4 regions of the Clostridium omnivorum genome follow, and region 2 is predicted to be linked to each of the others. Evidence: riboswitches for the same ligand, from Rfam matches in the RefSeq annotation. Region 2 holds a riboswitch; each other region holds the start of a gene.

Region 1 (2,208 bases), 330 kb from region 2:
AATAGATATATAGGCTTTTTAGACTTTACTGAATAGATCACTATTAAAGAAAAACCTAAGTGAGCTATTATAGCAAACAATCTTTCAAATGCACCTAAAGAAGTTAAAGCAGGAGTGGCGCTTATGAGAGAGCTTTTTATTGCAGCAATTGTTGCTGCAGGTGCTTTACCACTCAATGTTTTTTCAAAAAGCCCAGCGTTGATGAGTTTTGCATAAAAAATATAAGTTAAGTTACCAAAGCATGCCAGTAATATGGCCTCTATACCTCCGTGACCAATTCCAAATGCTATACCATCCTTCCACTCTGTTTCTTTCTTCATAAATAGTTTCATTATAATATATCTTCCAACCTCTTCAAAAACACCAGCAGCTAATGCGCCATAAATAGCAAATAGTAGAGGCGCAGTTATCAAATTGTTATTCATTACAAACACATGCATGAGTTTTTCTAAGATTTGTGAAAAAACTATAAAGGTTAGTACGCCAAGTATAACTGGTTTAACGGATATCTTATCTTTTAATTTGAAAAAGATAAATAAACCAATTGGAAATAGCAAGGAAAAGATAGCTGCAAAGGCCATCATATAGATGACAGAATTACTTACCATTGTATTTTACCCCCCAAAAAATTAATAACATTATATTTTTACCTATATTTAAAGCTTATAAAGTATAATTCCTTTTTATGTATTTAAACTATGTTATGATAATTATACTATAAAATATTAGAAGTATGTGAATGTATAAAATAATTTTTATATTGATACATATGCTAAGAAATGTATAAAAAATACATGATTTTCTGTTTTATGCATAAATATTTAATTAACCCTTGACTAAACTAAAGTTCTAGTGCATAATAATAAACGAAAAGAATGAGTAAATAACCAAGGTAGAGGTGCGATACTTATTAGTACTGTTGTGAAGTTAAGCGCGTTGAAGCAGCAGGAAAGGAAATATCGCCGAAGCGTACAGTAAATGCTTTAATACTGTATAGCTGGTTTTGCATAGAATATGTGCATAACTGTCACAAGTTTTCTTGTGGAGAGCTATCATTCAAATAGATTTAGGTCGTTTGTTTTTAATGCGATTTAAAGCCTTGAGTGTACGCGCTCAAGGCTTTTTTATACTCTCGCTGGTAATTTACTTATCGGAAAAAACTGATAAGGAGGACGTAACTATGGAACAAAATACAAAATTAAAGAAGGATATAGGGCTTGTAATTGCCACAGCTCTAGTAGCTGGAAATATGATGGGATCGGGTATATTTATGTTGCCTGCAACTTTGGCGGACAAGTCAGGACCAGGAGCAACTATGTTTGCATGGATAGTTACAGCGCTTGGGTCAATATTTTTAGCATTATCCTTTGCTAGACTAGGAACAAAGGTACCAAAGACTGGAGGACCTTATGAATACTCAAAGCTTGCCTTCGGAGATTTCATGGGTTTTATGAGTGCATGGTTATATTGGAATGGATCATGGATAGGTAATGCTGCAGTAGTAATAGCAGTATCTAGTTATGCAGGAAAGCTAATACCTGCCATAGGAAATAGCCAATTAGGAGCATTTTTATTTGCGTCAATAGTACTATGGATATTCACTATAATAAACATATTTGGAGTTAGAAAAGCAGGTAAGATTCAGACAACAATAACATTCTTTGAATTAGGACTATTTTTATTATTTATAATTGTAGCTGCACTACACTTCAATGTATCAAACTTATTACCACTATTCCCTGCTGAAAAAGGACTAGGCACAATGCCAAGTGCTGCTACTTCAACACTTTGGGCATTTGTTGGTCTTGAAAGCGCATCTATAGCAGCAGGTGAAATTAAGAATCCTGAAAAGAACGTAGCAAAGAGTACTATCATCGGAATCATAATTGTTGCTGTTATGTATATGGCAATTAATTTCTTTGCAATGGGTGCAATGCCAAATGGAGCACTTGCTAAGAGCAGCGCACCATTAGCAGATATTTTATCTCAATATTTTGGTTCTGGAATTACAAACTTTATAACTATTGGTGCTGTAATCAGTATTCTAGGAACTACAGTTGGATGGCTTCTATCTACAGCTCGTGTAGCATATGCAGCAGGAAAGGATGGAATGTTCCCTGAATTCTTTGCAAAGGTTCATCCAAAATATAATACACCTTATGTAGCTATAATTATAGGATCTGTATTAGTTAATGTACTTTTATTATT
Region 2 (2,208 bases):
CTGTTTAAGTATTCCAAACACTTGGGGAAAGCTTACTAGACCTGCAAAGGTAACAATACAGGCCCTAAATGAAAACGGAGAGGAAATTACTTTAACAGGTACAGGAGATTTAGCAAAATGCTTTTGTCATGAAATAGACCATTTAGAGGGCATTCTTTTTACTGATTTAGTTACTGAATTTTTAAAGTAATACTATAATACTAAAAGGCTATTCTACTGCTAAATGCATTGAGCAGTAGAATAAGCTTGTTGTATTTTTCACATGTAAATGACTTTTTTAAATATACTGCCCTATAGTTTAAATCCTTTTAATCTCTGTTTATATACTTCTACTGTTTCATCATAATCCATAAGAAGACCTTCTTCTTTGGCAAAGTTTCCAAAGCCTATGGTATCGCCTTTTAGTCTAGGCAAAAGCTGAAAATGCAAATGATTTCTTTTACCGTCGCATATTGTGCACATATATACCTTTTCTGCACCTAAAACTTCTTTATGGAGTTTAATTATTGCATCTGATATTTTTAATATATGTATTCCTAATTCAAGTGGCATTTCAGAAATATCTTCATAATGTTCCTTTGCTACTATAATCGTATGTCCAGTTGCTTTTGGGTATTTTTCAAATAAACATCTTACCTTCTCATCCTCATAAAAAACTAAACCATCATCAGGGAAAATATCTCCTGTTTCGAAATTATAGCAGGAAAAACATATACCTTTTTCCTGCAGCTCTTTTATTTTTTTGAATCTTTGTTTTAGTGCTTCTTTTTCGCCTTTGGATAATTGCTTAACGTACAAAGTAACCCCACCTTTTTACCGTATTAATCAATACATATCCTACTATAATAGAAATGTTATATTTTGTAAACCTACAATTTGGGTGTATTTTTGCAAATTTGAAGTATACAAATTTGATATACTTAACCTACCATTTATTGAGAGTAATTTATATTACAATAGTCAAAAAATATTAAAAAAATTTTAATGTAATTGTTTACTTTTGTAAAAAAGACAAATTACAAGGTTGACAAAGGTAAAATCCTGTTGTAGACTAAAAACATAATTTAATAAGACCTCACTTTTGCAAGTGAGGTAGAGGCGCGGTGTTTAACAGTCTTTAGTGGAGTATGAGAAGCTAAGATGCTAAGGAGAAGGAAATATCGCCGAAGTTTGTAATATTCTCAGTATTACATGCTGGGTCTGCAGTTAAGAACTGCAGGACTGTCTCAATAGACTGCCCGGTTTATTGAGTTGTGCTATCTCATATTGGGAAAGAAGGGGGATTAGGAGTAACTTTGTATATTTACGACCTGAGCTTGCCTCAGGTCTTTTTTGCGCAAAAAAATATCTAAAAATTCAAAAAATAAGGAGATAAGAATTATGAATAGAAAAATATCAGTATTAATAGCAGTATTTTTATCAGCAGTTATGCTGTTTACAGGATGTGGAAAAGGCAATGGTACAAATAAAGAAGTAAAGGGTGGAACTTTTAAAGTAGGTCTTGAAGCTGGATATGCACCTTTCAACTGGACTCAAAAGGATGATTCCAATGGAGCAGTTAAAATTGAGGGAAGCTCAGAGTATGCAGGAGGATATGATATAGAAATAGCAAAGAAAATTGCTAAGGATTTAGGAAAAGAATTAGTAGTTGTTAAAACTGAATGGGATGGTCTTGTACCTGCATTAACTTCAGGAAAAATTGATGCAATTATAGCAGGTATGTCTCCAACAGCAGAGCGTAAAGCAACAATTGATTTTTCAGATAACTATTATAAATCAAATTTAGTAATGGTTGTTAAAAAGGGTGGAAAATATGACGGAGCTACTTCTATTCAGGATTTCAAGGGAGCAAAGGTAACTGCTCAATTAAATACTTTCCACTATTCAGTAATAGATCAGATACAAGGGGTAGCTAAGCAGCCAGCAATGGACAACTTCCCAGCAATGAGAGTTGCTCTTCAATCAGGAATGATAGATGGATATGTTTCAGAGCGTCCTGAAGGCGTTAGTGCTGAAACTGCTAATTCAGCCTTTAAAATGGTTGAATTTAAAACTGGATTCACTACTTCCGATGATGATACTGCAATTGCTGTAGGTGTTAAAAAGGGCAGTGATCTAACAGCAAAAATTAATAAAACCTTAAGCGGAATATCAGAACAAGACCGTAAAGCTATAATGGATAATGCTATAAAGAACCAGCCAGCAGCT
Region 3 (2,208 bases), 1.6 Mb from region 2:
CGATACGGTAAAGGTACTTCCTTCAGGTATACTCCCCATTAAGAAGTCAAAATCTCTTAGTGTTGCACTGATTCCTCCATTAACTCCCATTACGAAGTTAAAATGCATTGGTGCTTTTATAAAACCCTTCTTTTGAAGTCTTATTGCTGAGTCTATCATTCCTTTGTCAAATACTTCTACTTCAGGCTTTATCCCAAGTTCAATCATCTTTTGGCCAAATTCTTTAATAGCATTTTCTGTGTTTACAAATATTTCGTCTCCTCCAAAGTTACAAGTCCCGCAATCAAGAGTAGCCATTTCAGGGTGTAAATATATTGGCTGAAGTCTTTCCTCGTTGCTCATTCCCACTGCTCCACCTGTAGAAGGTTGAATTATAACATCAGGGCATCTTCTTTTTATCTCTTCTATACAAAGTCTAAATCTTTCTTTATCTTGAGTTGGAGTACCATCATCTTGTCTTACATGAAGGTGTATAATACTTGCACCTGCTCTGTAAGCGGCTTCTGCTTCTCTGCCTATTTCTTCTACAGTATATGGTACAGCCGGATTGTGTTCCTTTGTAACTTCTGCACCACATATAGCTGCTGTTATTATTAGCTTATCCATGAAATTCCCCCATTTCCTATAGTTTTTACTTTCTTTGCTTATCCTTTGGTACTACGCAAGTTCCACTGGCTCTGCAAACTACTATTGGTGTTTCTAGTACATCACAAGCTGAATCATTGATATCAGGTCTAGGAATAATAACCTTTCTAGCTTCAAAAACCATTTTTCTTGAGCTATTACCACACTCAACAATTTCACCATCTGCTTCTATGTAGTCACCTGCAAATACTGGAGCTAAAAATTCTACATTGTCATAAGCTCTAAAAAGCCCTTCATCTCCATCATTTCTTATAAGTAACTCTGTGGCTACATCTCCAAATAGTTGAAGCATTCTTGCGCCATCAACTAAGTTACCACCATAGTGAGCATCATGTGCGCTCATTCTCATTCTAATTAGTGCTTTCAAATCCTCTCCCCCTTGCATATTTAATATTTTTTATATTTTATCTTGCATAAGCTTATGCAAAATAAAAAAGCACTGAAAGGTTTTCAGTGCTTAATTGGACACGTTTGAAAGAGCCATCATTCATTTGATAGCCATTCATGCAATGAAAATCTTTATTCTCATCACATAAATAGCTCTCCATGAATGAATTTTCATGGCAAGGATAAGGGTAGTTTCCTTTATCCCCAAGAGCAGGTTCAAGAACAAACCTGTTCTTTCGGCAGACAAATCCTTCGCTCTTAGTCTTAAAGGTTCTTCTTCTTAACACCTAAGAACTACACATTTGCTTGCGCCTCTATTTATGTATTATATGTGATTTTTTTCTAATAAATCCTAACTTTATTATATTCTAACTATACTATGTTGTCAATATATACTGAAAATTTATTAAATTACATATATTCCGCCTTTTCTATATATTCACGTTGATTTTTCATTCATTTTGTCATTATGAGGCTTTAATAATCCGTTTATTGAATTGACTCATTATTAACAATAAGGTTATAATAAGGATGGTATTAAAAATACGAAGATTAAAAAGGAACTTGGATGAATAACTACCACTTTCCTAAAAAATAATATACATAAGAAGGGATGATAAGTATGACTATATACGAAGAATCTTTAAAATTCCACGAAGAAAAAAGAGGTAAGTTAGAAATAGTATCAAGAGTACCAGTAAATACTTCACAAGACTTAAGTTTGGCTTATACTCCTGGAGTTGCTCAACCTTGTCTTGAAATTGAAAAAAATCCTGATTTAGCTTATGTTTATACTAGAAAATGGAACACAATTGCAGTAGTATCTGATGGAACTGCAGTATTAGGACTTGGAGATATCGGTCCATTAGGCTCACTTCCAGTAATGGAAGGAAAATCTGTACTATTCAAAACTTTTGGAGATGTAGATGCATTTCCTATAGTTCTTGATACAAAGGATGCAGATGAAATAGTTGAAACAGTAGTTAGAATTGCCCCAGGTCTTGGTGGAATAAACCTAGAAGATATATCAGCACCAAGATGCTTTGAAATTGAAAGAAAATTAAAAGAAAGACTTGATATACCTGTATTCCATGATGATCAACACGGTACAGCTGTTGTTACTTTAGCTGGTCTTATAAACGCACTAAAGATTGTTAACAAAAAGCTTGAAGACTT
Region 4 (2,208 bases), 510 kb from region 2:
ATTATATCTATACAGCAGATATGTAAGAAATATATTCCATTCAATATTAGAATTAAATAGTGAGTAGAGGTATATACTAAATTCATGTGCTGATTTACTGCAAAGAAGACTATATTTTAGAGCTGCATGAAATTGGGAGGAGGCATGAATTTGAAAAAGTTTCAAAAAACTATTCTAATTTTGCTATTATATACACTTTTATTTTTTATAATTCCTATAAATGTTAAGGCTTCAAATTATAATTATAACGCTGCTAACAAATATGAAATAGTGATTGAGATAGGAGAAAAAAGGCTATTTCTTGTTGATAAGAATACTAAGCAGGTTATAAAAAGCTATAGTATAGCTTGTGGGAAGGTTGATACCCCTTCACCTCTTGGTACATGGACTATTATAAGCAAAGCAGAATGGAGCGGAGGCTTTGGTACAAGATGGCTTGGTTTAAATGTACCTTGGGGACTATATGGAATTCATGGTACTAATAGACCAGGTTCTATAAGCTCTGCTGCTTCTCATGGCTGCATAAGAATGTTCAATAATGATATAGAGGATCTATATAAATACGTAAATGTTGGAACCATAGTGGTTATTCAATGTGAACTCTATGGAGCCTATAATGGAGGCTACAGATATTTAAAACCTGGAGACAGAGGTGCTGATGTGTTAGAAGTTCAACGATTGTTAAAAGCTAAAGGGTACTATTCAGGTAGTATTGACGGTGTTTACGGGGATGGAATGAAAGCTGGTATTATTCAATTTAGAGAAGAAAATAACTTGGAAACAAGCCATGATATAGATTACAAGTTCTATAAGAAAATAGGAATGGATTTATTTGACTAATTTTATGAGGGTTGCATTTAGTTTTCTTTTGTGTTAAACTGTGCTTAATTTAATACGGTATATGAGTAACCTAGGGTAGAGGCGCTGTAATTAATAGTAGCTTTCAAGAGTGGGCACACTAAGAAGGAGAGCAAAAGGAGTTATGGCCGAAGAAATTTTACTTGGCAAAGGAGATTTCTGGCTTTGCATATAATATATGCAGGGCTGTCACTTAGATATTACGGATTAAAGTCTGTATAAGTGGAGAGCTACAAAGGTAACACTAGTTGCATAGTTTTTTATTAATGCAGCAAAGGTGTTCCTTTGCTGCATTTGTTTTTTTATATAGGTTTAATAATATTCATATAAGATTTCAAATGCCCTGCCTAAGGTCGTATTAATGCTAAATATTACTTATGAAAAGGGGAGATTGAAATGTCTGTAATTGTTCAAAAATATGGTGGGAGTTCTGTAGGAACCATAGAAAAGATTAAAAAGGTAGCACAGAGCGTTATAAAAAAGCATGAAGCAGGCAATAGCATGGTGGTAGTAGTATCAGCTATGGGTGATACTACTGATGAATTAATTGCACTTGCAAAGCAGGTAACAGATAACCCTGACAGAAGAGAACTGGATGCTCTTTTATCTACAGGTGAGATGATTTCATCTTCGCTACTGGCTATGGCGCTTAAAGCTATGGGACACGATGCCATCAGCTATTCAGCATATCAAATTGGAATTAAAACCTCAGGTCAATATGGGAAATCATTAATAGACGATATTGATGGAACTAAAATACGAGAAAGGCTACAAGAAGGGAAAATAGTAATAGTTGCTGGTTTCCAAGGAATAAATGATGAGGGTGATATTACAACACTTGGAAGAGGTGGTTCTGACACTACCGCTGTTGCTATAGCTGTAAAGCTAAATGGAAGCTGTGAAATATATACGGATGTAGACGGAATTTATAGCGTTGACCCTAGAAAATATAGTGCAGCAAAGAAGCTTAAAGAAATTGACTATGAGGAAATGCTGGAGCTAGCAAGTCTTGGAGCGCAAGTTATGCATTCTCGTTCCATAGAGCTTGGTCAAAAGTATAGTATTCCTATATACGTTGGATTAAGTAATAGTGATATAGAAGGAACTGTAATTAGGGAGGTAAAGAATATGAACATGGAAAGTAAACCAGTAACAGGACTTGCAACTAGTGATGAAGATGTGGCTATAACAGTACAAAATATTTCTAATGATATAAATGTTTTATCTAATTTATTTGAAGATGTAGCAAGCAAGAGAATAAATATTGATATGATAAGCCAGACTGCACCAGTGAATGGTACTGTAAATATATCTTTTACTATACCTAAAGATGATTTGAAGGAGTGCCTA

Evidence for each region. Region 2 has a riboswitch for lysine ahead of bsdE14_RS16650 (transporter substrate-binding domain-containing protein). Riboswitches for the same ligand answer to the same signal wherever they lie in the genome.
Region 1: another riboswitch for lysine. It lies ahead of bsdE14_RS15145 (APC family permease); the one in region 2 lies ahead of bsdE14_RS16650 (transporter substrate-binding domain-containing protein).
Region 3: another riboswitch for lysine. It lies ahead of kal (3-aminobutyryl-CoA ammonia lyase); the one in region 2 lies ahead of bsdE14_RS16650 (transporter substrate-binding domain-containing protein).
Region 4: another riboswitch for lysine. It lies ahead of bsdE14_RS14235 (aspartate kinase); the one in region 2 lies ahead of bsdE14_RS16650 (transporter substrate-binding domain-containing protein).

What each region holds. Positions count from the first base shown of each region.
Region 1 is NZ_BRXR01000001.1:3,204,315-3,206,522, forward strand. It holds gene bsdE14_RS15140 (YhfC family intramembrane metalloprotease) at 1-608, opposite strand, end outside; lysine riboswitch at 886-1,060, shown strand; gene bsdE14_RS15145 (APC family permease) at 1,181-2,208, shown strand, end outside.
Region 2 is NZ_BRXR01000001.1:3,535,396-3,537,603, forward strand. It holds gene def (peptide deformylase) at 1-190, shown strand, start outside; gene bsdE14_RS16645 (HIT family protein) at 292-798, opposite strand; lysine riboswitch at 1,086-1,267, shown strand; gene bsdE14_RS16650 (transporter substrate-binding domain-containing protein) at 1,381-2,208, shown strand, end outside.
Region 3 is NZ_BRXR01000001.1:1,982,684-1,984,891, forward strand. It holds gene kce (3-keto-5-aminohexanoate cleavage enzyme) at 1-606, opposite strand, end outside; gene kal (3-aminobutyryl-CoA ammonia lyase) at 632-1,012, opposite strand; lysine riboswitch at 1,175-1,357, opposite strand; gene bsdE14_RS09425 (NAD(P)-dependent malic enzyme) at 1,655-2,208, shown strand, end outside.
Region 4 is NZ_BRXR01000001.1:3,029,070-3,031,277, forward strand. It holds gene bsdE14_RS14230 (L,D-transpeptidase family protein) at 145-840, shown strand; lysine riboswitch at 909-1,099, shown strand; gene bsdE14_RS14235 (aspartate kinase) at 1,255-2,208, shown strand, end outside.